2 linked regions of the Aliidongia dinghuensis genome follow. Each later gene encodes a partner of the first gene's protein in a complex. Links are inferred from orthologs where the notes say so. Each region holds a gene or a part of one and is shown in the gene's direction. Other genes may lie near its edges.

Region 1 (7,536 bases):
CGGCGCCTGGCTCGAGCTCGCGTCGCCCGAGGGCCAGACGGCCCTGCTGCCGCTCGCCCATGCCGTCGCCGGCGACGCGGCGCCGGCCTGGTCGGGCCAGACGCTCGTCGACCTCGCCGGCGGCAAGAAGGACACGGCGGCGCCGCGCCGCGCCGCCTCGGCCGCCTTGCTGCTCGCCGCCGAAGGCTTCCCCGTGCCTGACCGCATGCTGCTGCCGCTCGCGGACGCGAACGTCGCCAACCTCGGGGCGCCGGCGACCGGCCCGGCTGCCTTGCTTGCGACCGCCGCCGCCGGCCAACGGCTCGGCGGCACGCTCCTGGCTCTGTTCGCGACGCTCGGCGACCAGGGCATCGGCGCGCAGCCGGTCACGGCCGCCCAGATCGTCGCCACGCTGCGCCAGGCCGGTCTCGCCGACGACGCCCGCCGGCTCGCGATCGACGCGGCGCTCGCCGAGGGGCTCTAGACCCGTGGCCGGGCCCGGCCGTCCCCCCGGCCGTCCCAAGACGGCGCCGCCGATCCTGGCGCCGCAGGCCGAGGCCTTTCTGGAGATGCTCGCTGCTGAGCGCGGTGCGGCTGCGCTCACGCTCGACGCCTATCGGCGCGACCTTGCCGACTTCGAAGCGTTTCTCAGGGGTGCACCCGCGGCCTCGGCTGGGGCGGACGAGGTGCGGCGCTATCTGGCGCGGCTCGATGCGACCGGCATGGCGCCGCGCACGGCCGCCCGCCGCCTGTCGGCGCTCCGGCAATTCTTCAAGTTCCTCTTGACCGAGGGCCTGCGGGCCGACGACCCGACCGCGGTCGTGGATGCGCCGCGCCAGGGCCGGCCGCTGCCGAAGATCCTGAGCGAGGCGGAGGTGACCGCGCTCATCGAGACCGCGCGGCGCGACGAAAGCCCGGAGGGCATCCGGCTCTCGGCCATGCTGGAGCTGATGTACGCGAGTGGCCTGCGCGTGTCCGAGCTGGTGGCGCTGCCGCTCGGCACGGTCGCACGCGGCGAGCGGGCGATCCTGGTGCGCGGCAAGGGCGACAAGGAGCGGCTGGTGCCGCTCGGCGCCGAGGCGCGCAAGGCGATCCAGGACTATCTCGCAATCCGGCCGCTGTTCCTCGCTGAGGGCCAGGTATCGCGCTGGCTGTTCCCGTCGCGCGCCGCGAGCGGGCATCTGACGCGCATGCGCTTCGGCCAGCTCTTGAAGGACCTCGCGGTCAAGGCGGGGCTCGATCCGGCGAAGCTATCACCGCATGTGCTGCGCCACGCGTTCGCGACCCATCTCCTGAGCCACGGCGCCGACCTTCGCAGCGTGCAGCAGATGCTGGGTCACGCCGACATTTCGACGACGCAGATCTATACCCACGTCGACGTCGAGCGCCTGACGACGCTGGTCAAGACGCACCACCCGCTCGCCAAGCGCGGCAGCTGAGGGCGCGGTCGCCCAAACGCTATTGCAGGGTCGCTATTGCAGGGTCCAGCCGCGGGACTGCATGCAGGCGGAATAGCCGTCAGGGTTCTGCACCTGCTGGCACGCCGCCGAGTCCGTCTTGAACGCCGCATCGTCGGCGCCGGGCTTCTGCCATTTGTAAAGACCGCATCCGCCGAGGCCGGCGAGAAGCACGGCCAGGAAAAGGCGCGCCGAAATCGTCATGCCGTTCTTCATTCTGTCCCGCTGCATCCGGAGAACGCCGATCGGGGCCGATCGCTCCTTCCTGATTAGGCAGGTCGGCGCGATGATGCAAGGCCGTGTCATGATGCGAGACCATAGGCCACGGTTCGGCACGGTTGACAAACTGCCAGCCAGCGGCGATATCGACTTTTCCAAATTGCGATAATATTTCCATTTCCCGCATCCGCCTCGAAGGAGCCTCCGCCATGAGCTTCACCCTGATCGAACAAGCGCCCGCCCGGCTCAACCGCAGCGAACTCGCCGTGCCGGGCAGCTCGCCGCAGCTGTTCGAGAAGGCGGCGAAGAGCGCCGCCGACGTCATCTTCCTTGACCTCGAGGACGCGGTCGCCCCCGACGACAAGCCGCAGGCGCGCAAGAACATCATCCAGGCGCTGAACGACATCGACTGGGGCAATAAGATCATGTCGGTCCGCATCAACGGGCTCGACACGCACTACATGTACCGCGACGTGGTCGACGTGGTCGAACAGGCGGGGAAAAGGCTCGACCTGATCATGATCCCCAAGGTCGGCACCGCGTCCGACGTTTATGCCGTCGACATGCTGCTGACCCAGATCGAGCAGGCCAAGGGCTATACCAAGAAGATCGGGCTCGAGCTCATCATCGAGACGGCGCTCGGCATGCAGAATGTCGAGGCGATCTCGGCCGCGTCCAAGCGCAACGAGTCGCTGCATTTCGGCGTCGCCGACTACGCCGCCTCGACGCGCGCGCGCACGACCAACATCGGCGGCGCCAACCCGGCCTATTCGGTGCTGACCGATAAGGACGAGGCGGGCAACCGCGCTGTCCATTGGGGCGACATGTGGCACTATGCCATCGCCCGCATGGTCGTGGCCGCCCGCGCCAACGGGCTCCGGCCGGTCGACGGCCCGTTCGGCGATTTCTCGGACGTGGACGGGTACAAGGCGGCGGCCTATCGTGCGGCAGTGCTCGGCTGCGAGGGCAAATGGGCGATCCATCCGTCGCAGCTGGCGCTCGCGAACGAGGTGTTCAGCCCGTCGGAAGCGGAGGTCGCGAAGGCGAAGCGCATCCTCGCCGCGATGGCCGAGGCGCAGCGCGAGGGCCGAGGTGCGGTGGCCCTCGACGGCCGCCTGATCGACATCGCCTCGATCCGCCAGGCCGAGGTGCTGGTCAAGAAGGCAGCACAGATCGCCGGGGCCTGATTCGCCGGAAACTGACGCCCCAGAACGGGCTTCGGCGGCGGCCCCATCCGCATGAGATGGGGCCGCCATGCTGCATCGCGATTGGCGCGGGGGCTCAGTCGTGGTAACGACACGCCCCATGCAAAACTTCCTCGAATTCGAGCGGCCGATCGCGGAGCTCGAAAGCAAAATTGAAGAGCTGCGCCACCTTCCGACCGCAGCCGACATCAACATCACCGACGAGGTCGCCGTGCTTGAGGCGAAGGCGTCGCGGCTGTTGAAGCAGACCTATGCCAAGCTTACGGCCTGGCAGAAGGTGCAGGTCGCCCGCCATCCGGACCGGCCGCATTTCCTCGATTACGCCCAGGCGCTGTTCACCGAGTTCACGCCCCTGGCCGGCGACCGCGCCTTTGCCGAGGACCGGGCGATCGTCGGCGGCCTGGCGCGCTTCCGCGGCCGCTCGGTCGTGGTCATGGGCACGGAGAAGGGCCACGAGGTCGAAAGCCGCGTGAAACACAATTTCGGCATGGCGCGGCCCGAAGGCTATCGCAAGGCGATCCGGCTGTTCGAGATGGCCGAGCGTTTCCGCCTGCCGGTCATCACGCTGGTCGACACGGCCGGCGCCTGGCCCGGCATCGATGCCGAGGCGCGCGGCCAGGCCGAGGCGATCGCCCGTTCGATCGAGGTGTCGCTGAAGCTGACCGTGCCGCTGGTCGCGACCATCATCGGCGAGGGCGGCTCGGGCGGTGCCGTGGCGCTTGCGTCCGGCAACACGGTCCTGATGCTTGAGCACTCGATCTATTCGGTGATCTCGCCCGAGGGCTGCGCCTCGATCCTGTGGCGCAGCGGCGAGCAGGCGGCGCTCGCGGCCGAGGCGCTCCGGCTCACGGCACAGGATCTCCTGAAGCTCGGCGTCATCGACCAGATCGTGCCGGAGCCGATCGGCGGCGCCCACCGCGAACGGGCCGCCGCCATCGCCGTGCTGGGCGATGCGCTGCAGGAAGCCCTGAAGCCCCTGCTGGAGATGAACCCAGGCGACCTCAAGACCCAGCGCCGGCAGAAATTCCTCGCCATGGGCGCCCACGGCCTCTGACGCGGTTTTGTACGGGACCCCATAAGTTGTCGAAGGGAATCTTGATATTTCAAGAGCTTATGGCGCCCGCACCTCATAAGATGTCATTGGCTTAGGTCGAAAACCCGACTTTTCGGGCGATTTTTGCCGTATAGCTGCCGCCCAGGTACTTGCGATAGAGATTGTCACCGCGGCGTAGCGGAAGGACGCGCAAGTCGTCATGCCAATTTATCTGCCAGCGCATCGATCCGGCTGATTCACATAATCGCCAACCAAGCAGCCTCATCGGGCGGCGTGCGCCACCCCGTAGACGAAGAGCCGCAATGCGGTAGCTATGTCGTCCGCCTTCGACGGCGCGAGCCTGTCATTCAGTACAATCGTGGCGATACCCTGGACGAGTGCTCTGCAGGCAAGCGCACCGGCGGAAGCCTGGGTCGGCATGACGTCGACCATCCGGTCGGCGAGCACCTGGTAGGTTCCCAGCACCGCATCCGCGCCCGCGCTGCCGTATTGATGGCTGTACATCAGCCGGAACAGAGCCGGATGGTTCGTCGCGAAATCGATGAAGGCCAGTCCCTGCGCGACAAGGGCCTCCCGGGGATCGGGCTTGTCGTCGGCAGCCACCAGGGCGTCTCGCAGAGCCTCGAACCCATGGTTCGCAACAGCCGCCATCAGAGCGACCTTGTTCGAGAAGTGTCGGTAGGGCGCCATCGCCGACACACCGGCCGCCCGCGCCACTGCCCGGAGGCTGGGCTCCTCCCCACCCGCTTCCAGGATGCCAAGGGCGGCAGCAATCAACGTCTCTCGAAGGCCGGCTTCTGAAGTCACTTGGCAACGCTCCGTTTACACTGTAAACAACGTAGTATCACATCTTCAAATAGGTGGGAACCGATCGACCATGGCCATGCTGATCATCGCGGCCGTCGCATTCGTCGGAACGCATTTCCTGCTTTCCCATCCGCTTCGGGCGGGGGTCGTCCACGCCATCGGCGAGCAGGGCTTCACCGCCCTGTATTCGGTCGTTGCGTTCGCAACGCTCGGATGGATGGTCGCTGCCTATCTTGCTGCTCCGACGACCGAGCCGCATTGGGTAGCGGGCGACTTAACATGGGCGATCGCCACCGCGGTCATGCTGCTGGCGTCCATCCTTCTCGCCGGGTCGCTGGTCAAAAATCCCGCTTTTCCGACCCTCGGCGCGCCGTTGTCAGAGCCAGGTCCCGCGCGTGGCGTCTACGCGATCACGCGCCATCCGATGATGTGGTCGTTTGCGATATGGGGCCTCGCCCACATCGCGGTCTATCCTGTTGACAAGAACATCGCCGTGGCTATCGCCATCGTCGTGCTGGCCCTGGTCGGTTCGAGGCTGCAGGACGCGAAGAAGGAGCGCGCTCAGCCGGACGTCTGGCCGGCCTGGGAGCGCCGCACCAGCTTCATTCCCTTCGCGGCGGTGATCGCAGGCCGGGCGCAGATCGGAAGCCTTGGCCCATTCGCCACGATCGCCGGCACGTTGCTCTGGCTCGGGACGACCTGGGCGCATCTTCCGCTCGCCGGTTGGGCCGCCGGCATATGGCGATGGATGTGAGAACCGGCTGAGCGTGCGGAGCCGGACGGCCGAAGCCAAGTCTCGAGTAAATCGGCAGGATCGGAGAGAGGCTAGTGCAATGACGGTGCTGCTCGTTCTAACCATTCCGACCGCGTCATTTTAGAGGAGGCGCAGCATGGATCGCTTCACCGGCGGTTGCCTGTGCGGCAACGTTCGAATTGTGGCGTCCGGGCTCCCATACCGGGTCGGCCTTTGTCACTGTCTCGACTGCCGCAAGCATCATGGGGCCCTTTTTCACGCTTCCGCAGTGTTCCCGCAGGATGCGGTGACGATCGATGGCGAAACGCGCGACTACGCCGGGCGATTTTTCTGTCCCCGCTGCGGCTCATCCGTTTTCGCGCGCACCGCAGACGAAATCGAAGTGAACCTGGGATCGCTCGATGCCCCTGACCAGCTGATGCCAACCTACGAAAGCTGGATCATCCGCCGCGAGTCCTGGTTGCCGCCGTTTCCGCTCACGAGACGATACGACCGCGATCGTGACGCCACGGGGCGCTTCGAGGCGTAGGTCGCACGAACGGCGCGAAGGCGCCGTTGCGTCCTAATTCTGGCAAATCGTCCAGTTAATATCCGGTGCCGTCAGGCTGCCGAACAGGGAATACCAGCCGTTCACGGCGCCGGACGGCGATGCGCCGAAGTACCAGTTGTGGAAGACGCCTTCTTCCACGCTGAACGCATAGCCTCGGAACGCCACCTGGCCCAAGGGCGGGCCGAATATCCAGGAGCTGAACGGCAGGTTTGTTTCGAGACCGGCGACGCAGCCGTTGCTCGTGCCCGCGGCATCGATCCAATAGGCCGGCACGTGGTTCGTCACCGTCGGGTCGTCCATCCAGGCCATGACCTCCCGGCTCAGGATCGAGACATCGCTCGCCAGGGCATAGTTCCCGGAGGTCTCATAATCCGCGACGGCGTAGGTCTGCAGCAGCCCGTTGTTGCTGTACGCGTTGTGATCGCCAAGCACGCAGCATTCGGTCGTGCTGCCGTTCACCCAAACTTGGGCGACGTCGTAGAGCAGAAATATCGGAAAGGTCTTGGGGCTGACATGGCTCGACAGGGCGGGGATCACGTGAGTCCGGAGGAAGCTGTCGAGCGCATAGGCGTTGATCAATCCCGTGGGCAGCGTATAGCCGGCGGAGGTCGCGCATTGCCGCCCCCTCGAGACCAGGCTGTTGGCATTCGGCACCGTGATCGTCACGGTCGGCGCCACGGTCGGCACCAGCGTGACATGGTACCCGGCGTTGAGCGCGCCCGCCCGTGTATAGCTGTAGAAATTCGCGCGTTGGAACAAATCGGCGTACTGACCGCTGCCGAGTTCGGGGAGGGCCACGGACTTGTTCGCGGTCGTGACCAGCTGGAGCGCGCTGACCGTCTGGAACACCGGCGACTTCAACGTCATCGCGAGCGCCGTCTGGCCGGCCGGCAGGCAACTGCCCGGATCGGGGGTGGTCGGGTCGAGCACGACGTTCCCGCTGCTCGTCTCGAACACGAAGCGGACCGGCACGACGACCGTCGGAATCTGCGACGTGGGGTTGGCGAGGTGCACGAGCGGTGACTGGCCGACCATCGTATAGGTGTACGGCTTCCCGAAGCCGGTGGCTGATCCCGTCCAGAGCGGAATGATCGTCCCGGCCGCCGATTGCTGGGCCGCGGCGGCTTGCGGCACCGCCGTGGCGGCCTCGGCCGCAACGGTCGTTTGCGGCTCGTTCACGAAGCGGAATTGCAGGGACGCGGGCTGGTCGGCGTCCGTTGCCGCCGACGCCACACCAATCGATAGAGCAAGAGCCAGCACAAGGGCCAGCATGACTCTGACAGCCATCCTCGACCTCCGATGTTCGGGCGGGTCGAAGACCGTCGCCGGCGCAAGCAAGATGCGACCTCAAGGTACAACCGCATCGTTGCAACAGCTCGCCCCTCCGGCTCCCTCCGGGCAGGCGGCGTCTTGCCGTTCAACCGCCGGCATATTGCCCCATTATCCTGCCCGGCTAAAGAGAATTTGAGCCCGGCGGCGCATTTCCGACCGTCGGCCGAGTCTATAGATAT
Region 2 (5,339 bases), on another replicon or contig:
CGAACACGGCCGCGGTCGCCGGTGCGACGCCCTTGTTCCTCGACCTCAAGCTGCACGACATTCCGAACACGGTCGCGGGCGGCGTCCGCGCGATCGCGGGCTTGAAGCCGGAGTTCCTGACCATCCACACGGCGGGCGGCAGCGCCATGATGCGCGCGGCGGTCGATGCGGCGGCGGAGGCGGCGGCACAGACCGGCCATCGTATCAAGCTCCTGGGCGTCACCGTGCTGACCAGCCTCGACGACGGCGATCTGGACGCGGTCGGCCAGCGCGGACCCGCGGCCGACCAGGTCCGGCGCCTGGCGCTGCTGGCGCGGGCAAGCGGGCTCGATGGCGTCATCTGCTCGCCGATGGAGGTGGCGGCGCTGCGCGCGGACCTGGGCGCCGACTTCCAGTTGGTCGTGCCGGGCATCCGCCCGGCGGGCGCGGCACTCGGTGACCAGAAGCGGGTCATGGGCCCGCGCGACGCGATTGCCGCCGGTGCCAGCCGGCTCGTCATCGGCCGGCCGATCACCGAGGCGCCGGATCCCGCGGCCGCGGCCCGCGCCATCGCGGCAGAGCTCGCGGCATGAGCCCCATCGTCAAGATCTGCGGGCTTTCGACCGAGGAGACGCTCGCCGCCGCGGTCGAGGCGGGCGCCGGCCTCGTGGGCTTCGTGTTCTATCCGCCAAGCCCGCGTGCCGTGACGGCGGACCGGGCGGCGCGGCTGGTCCAGGGTGTGCCCAAGACCGTCGCCAAGGTCGGTCTGTTCGTCGATCCGGACGACGCGCTGCTCGACCGCGTGCTGACGGCGGCCGGGCTCGACGTGATCCAGCTGCACGGCAAGGAGGCGCCGGGCCGGGTCGCCCAGATCCGCGAGCGGTTCCGTCGCCCGGTCATGAAGGCGATCAAGGTCGGTACGGCTGAGGACGTGGCGGTCGCCGAGCGCTATCTGGACGCGGCCGACCGGCTGCTGTTCGACGCCCAGCCGCCCCGGCGCCCGGACGCGCTGCCCGGCGGCAACGGCGAGCCGTTCGATTGGTCGCTGCTCGCCGACCGGTCCTGGGCCGTGCCCTGGATGCTGTCCGGCGGCCTCACGATCGAGAATATCGCCGACGCCGTGCGCATCACCCGCGCCCCGGCACTCGACGTTTCCTCGGGCGTCGAGACCAGTCCCGGCATCAAGGACGTGCACCTGATCCGCGACTTCATCGCGACGGCGCGAGCGCTCGGCTGAGCGGTAAGGCCGGGTAAGCCGCCATGATCCAGGCCCAGGGCGGCCCTGACGCGCGATCGGCTTGAAGCGGCGCGCCCGGGGGGCTAGGGTCCGGGTCCCCGCGCTTCGACCTGAGATGATCCCGGCATGACGCCTCCGATCCCGAACAGCTATCGCACTGGCCCCGACCCGGACGGCCATTTCGGCGCCTTTGGCGGCCGGTTCGTCGCCGAGACACTGATGCCGCTCATCCTCGAGGTCGAGAAAGCCTATGACGCGGCCAGGAACGACCCGGCGTTCAAGGCCGAGCTCGACTATTACCTCAAGGACTACGTCGGCCGGCCGAGCCCGCTCTATTACGCCCGCCGCATGACCGAGCAGTTCGGCGGCGCCAAGATCTATCTGAAGCGTGAGGAGCTCAATCACACCGGCGCGCACAAGATCAACAACTGCATGGGCCAGATCCTGCTGGCCCGCCGCATGGGCAAGACGCGCATCATCGCCGAGACCGGCGCCGGCCAGCATGGCGTCGCGACCGCCACGGTCTGCGCGCTCTTCGGCCTGCCCTGCGTCATCTACATGGGCCAGACCGACATCGAACGGCAGGCGCCGAACGTGTTCCGCATGCGGCTCCTGGGCGCCGAGGTCAAGAGCGTCACGTCGGGCACCGGCACGCTCAAGGACGCGATGAACGATGCGCTCAGGGACTGGGTCGCCAACGTCGACGACACGTTCTACATCATCGGCACCGTCGCGGGCCCGCACCCCTATCCGATGCTGGTGCGCGACTTCCAGAACGTGATCGGCGAAGAGACGCGCGCCCAGCTGCACGAGGCCGAGGGCCGGCTGCCGGACACGCTGGTGGCGGCGATCGGCGGCGGCTCCAACGCCATGGGCCTGTTCCATCCATTCCTCGACGATCCCTCGGTCAAGATGGTCGGCGTCGAGGCGGCCGGTCATGGCGTCGAGACCGGCAAGCATGCGGCCTCGCTCACCGGGGGTGCCCCGGGCGTGCTGCACGGCAACCGTACCTACCTGCTGCAGGACGACGACGGCCAGATCACCGACGCGCATTCGATCTCGGCCGGCCTCGACTATCCGGGCATCGGGCCGGAGCACTCCTGGCTCCGCGACGTGGGCCGGGTGGACTATGTCTCGATCACCGACCATGAGGCGCTGGAGTCCTTCCAGCTGTGCGCCCGGCTCGAAGGCATCATCCCGGCGCTCGAATCGGCGCACGCGCTGGCCCATGTCGCGAAGATCGCGCCCGGCCTGCCCAAGGATCATCTCATGGTCGTCAACCTGTCGGGCCGGGGCGACAAGGACATCTTCTCGGTCGCCCAGCATCTCGGAGTGAAGCTGTGAGCCGGATCGACCGTCGTTTCGCGGCCCTCAAGGCCGAGGGCCGGGCCGGCCTCGTCACCTTCATCACCGCCGGCGATCCGGATCTCGCCACGTCCGAGGCGCTGTTGGCTCGGCTGCCGAAGGCCGGCGCCGACGTGATCGAGCTCGGCATGCCGTTCTCCGATCCGATGGCCGACGGCCCCGCGATCCAGGCGGCCGGCTTGCGCGCGCTTCAGGCCGGCACCAAGCTCGCCCAGATCCTGGCCGCGGTCGCGCGCTTCCGGCAGCGCGACGCCGAGACGCCGATCGTGCTCATGGGCTATTACAATCCGGTATTCCGCTACGGCGTCGACCGGTTCGTCCGGGACGCGGTCGCGGCCGGTGTCGACGGGCTCATCATCGTCGACCTGCCGCCCGAGGAATCCGACGAGCTGGCGCCGCAGGCGAAGGCCGCCGGCCTCGACTTCATCAAGCTGACGGCACCTACGACCGACGACGCGCGCTTGCCGCGGGTGCTAGGCGCAGCGAGCGGCTTCGTCTATCACGTCGCGATCGCCGGCATCACCGGCACGCGCTCGGCCGATCCGGCCGACGTCGGCCGCGCGGTCGCGCGGCTCCGGCGCCATACGGACCTGCCGGTCGCGGTAGGCTTCGGCATCAAGACACCGGACCAGGCGGCCGCCATCGCGCGCATCGCCGACGCGGCCGTCGTGGGTTCCGCGATCGTCGACACGATCGCCGGCCATCTGGACAGCAATGGCAAGGCCAAGCCCGGCCTGGTCGAAGCCATCGCCGCCCAGGTGAGCGCCCTTGCCGCCGGCGTGCGCGCCGCGCGCAAGGCTTGAAAGAGAGTAGAGAAGAGACCCGCCGATGAGCTGGCTTACCAACGTCGTCCTGCCCAAGATCCGCGCGGTCGTCTCGAAGCGCGAAGTGCCGGACAATCTCTGGACCAAGTGTCCGGCCTGCGGCCAGATGCTGTTCCACCGCGAGCTCGAGCAGAACCTGCACGTGTGCCACGCCTGCGGCCATCACATGCGCATCGATGCCAAGCAGCGCATGGCCGTGCTGTTCGACAACGGCGAATACACGCGCATCGAGCTGCCGAAGCCGGTCATGGACCCGCTCAAATTCCGCGACAGCAAGCGCTACGTCGACCGCCTCAAGGAGGCGCAGGCGAGCCACGGGCCGAACCGTGACGCGATCCTCGTCGCCCATGGCAAGATCGGCGGCAATGATGCGGTCGTGGCCGTGTTCGAGTTCGGCTTCATGGCCGGCTCCATGGGTGTCGCGGTCGGCGAGGCGATCGTGGCTGCAGCCCGGCTTGCCGTGCTGCAGCAGGCGGCCCTGATCGTGGTACCCGCGTCCGGTGGCGCGCGCATGCAGGAGGGCATCTTGAGCCTGATGCAGATGCCGCGCACGACCATTGCGGTCGAAGAGGTCAAGGAAGCGGGCCTGCCCTATTTCACCATCCTGACCGACCCCACGACCGGCGGCGTCACCGCGTCCTTCGCCATGCTGGGCGACATCCAGATCGCCGAGCCCGGCGCCGTCATCGGCTTCGCCGGTGCCCGCGTCATCGAGGAGACGATCCGCGAGAAGCTGCCGGAAGGCTTCCAGCGCGCGGAATACCTCCTCGACCACGGCATGGTCGACCTGGTCGTCCGCCGCCACGAGCTGCGCGACACGATCGGGCGCTTGATCGGCCTGCTGCGCCGGCCGATTGCAGCGTAGGGAGCATTTTTCTCCAACCGTCATGGCCGGGCTTGACCCGGCCATCCACGTGGTTGGGCCAGGTGTCGATGCATCCGGCTTTCTTCAGATGGATGCACGTGGATGCCCGGGTCAAGCCCGGGCATGACGAACTAAGAAGCGAACGGTCTTCAGGACATTGTCCATGACACGCTCCCCCGATGCCGTCTTGGCGCGCCTGTCCGGGCTCTATCCGAAGGCGATCGACCTGTCGCTCGACCGGGTCAAGCATCTGCTCGCGCGCCTCGGTGATCCCCAGGACCAGCTGCCGCCGGTCGTCCATATTGCCGGCACCAACGGCAAGGGCTCGACCGTGGCCACGCTGCGCGCGATCCTCGAGGCGGCGGGCTATCGGGTCCATGCCTATACCTCGCCGCATCTGGTGCGGTTCAACGAGCGCATCCGCCTGGCCGGCCGGCTCATCGAGGATGAAGCGCTGGTGGCGCTGCTCGACGAGATCGAGCGGACGAACGACGGCACGCCCATCACCTTCTTCGAGATCACGACGGCGGCGGCCTTCCTTGCCTTTTCGCGCGCGCCGGCGGACATCGTGCTGCTCGAGACCGGCCTTGGCGGCCGGCGCGACGCGACCAACGTCATCCCCAGGCCGGCGGCGACAGTGATCACGCCGATCTCGATGGATCATATGAACTACCTCGGCGATACGCTGACGCTGATCGCTGGCGACAAAGCCGGCATCATCAAGCCCGGCGTGCCCGTGGTGATCGACCCGCAGCCGGCCGAGGCCATGGCGGTGCTGGAGGCGGAGTGGCGCATGGTCGAAGCACCCGCCTATCGCGCCGGAGAGGAATGGCGGGCCGAGCCCACGATGGAGAGTGGGCGGTTCGGGGGTTGGCGCTTCGAGGGCCAGCGCTGGGCGTTCGACCTGCCGCTCTCGCGCTTGCCGGGCCAGCACCAGATCATCAATGCCGGCGGCGCTGTCGCCTGCCTCGAACGGCTCGACGAATTCCGCATCGACCGGGACGCGATCGCGCGGGGCCTTGGTGCCGTCGAATGGCCAGCGCGCCTGCAGCGCCTCTCGCACGGGCCG

The links. The genes of interacting proteins can lie anywhere in the genome.
Region 2: the proteins of IEY58_RS32105 (region 1) and accD are in contact, whole or in part, in a solved structure (PDB 8UXZ), measured with the Escherichia coli proteins. The link is inferred for Aliidongia dinghuensis from one-to-one orthologs.

What each region holds. Positions count from the first base shown.
Region 1 is NZ_BMJQ01000028.1:28,293-35,828, reverse strand. The notes cover bases 2,085-4,937. They hold IEY58_RS32105 (acetyl-CoA carboxylase carboxyltransferase subunit alpha), read left to right. Parts: upstream 2,085-2,960; coding sequence 2,961-3,914; downstream 3,915-4,937. Other genes in these bases: IEY58_RS32095 (NnrU family protein), read left to right, coding at 4,792-4,937; IEY58_RS32100 (TetR/AcrR family transcriptional regulator), read right to left, coding at 4,176-4,721; IEY58_RS32110 (HpcH/HpaI aldolase/citrate lyase family protein), read left to right, coding at 2,085-2,842. Outside these bases: IEY58_RS34520 (hypothetical protein), read left to right, coding at 1-463; site-specific tyrosine recombinase XerD, read left to right, coding at 468-1,418; IEY58_RS32115 (hypothetical protein), read right to left, coding at 1,452-1,640; more of IEY58_RS32110, read left to right, coding at 1,865-2,084; more of IEY58_RS32095, read left to right, coding at 4,938-5,475; IEY58_RS32090 (GFA family protein), read left to right, coding at 5,612-6,004; IEY58_RS32085 (hypothetical protein), read right to left, coding at 6,038-7,312. UniProt on the Escherichia coli protein: Component of the acetyl coenzyme A carboxylase (ACC) complex. First, biotin carboxylase catalyzes the carboxylation of biotin on its carrier protein (BCCP) and then the CO(2) group is transferred by the carboxyltransferase to acetyl-CoA to form malonyl-CoA.
Region 2 is NZ_BMJQ01000018.1:57,730-63,068, reverse strand. What follows is about bases 2,342-5,339. They hold accD (acetyl-CoA carboxylase, carboxyltransferase subunit beta), read left to right. Parts: upstream 2,342-3,409; coding sequence 3,410-4,270; downstream 4,271-5,339. Other genes in these bases: IEY58_RS27730 (bifunctional folylpolyglutamate synthase/dihydrofolate synthase), read left to right, coding at 4,434-5,339; trpA (tryptophan synthase subunit alpha), read left to right, coding at 2,557-3,384; trpB (tryptophan synthase subunit beta), read left to right, coding at 2,342-2,560. Also shown: pyrF (orotidine-5'-phosphate decarboxylase), read left to right, coding at 1-572; IEY58_RS27750 (phosphoribosylanthranilate isomerase), read left to right, coding at 569-1,216; more of trpB, read left to right, coding at 1,343-2,341.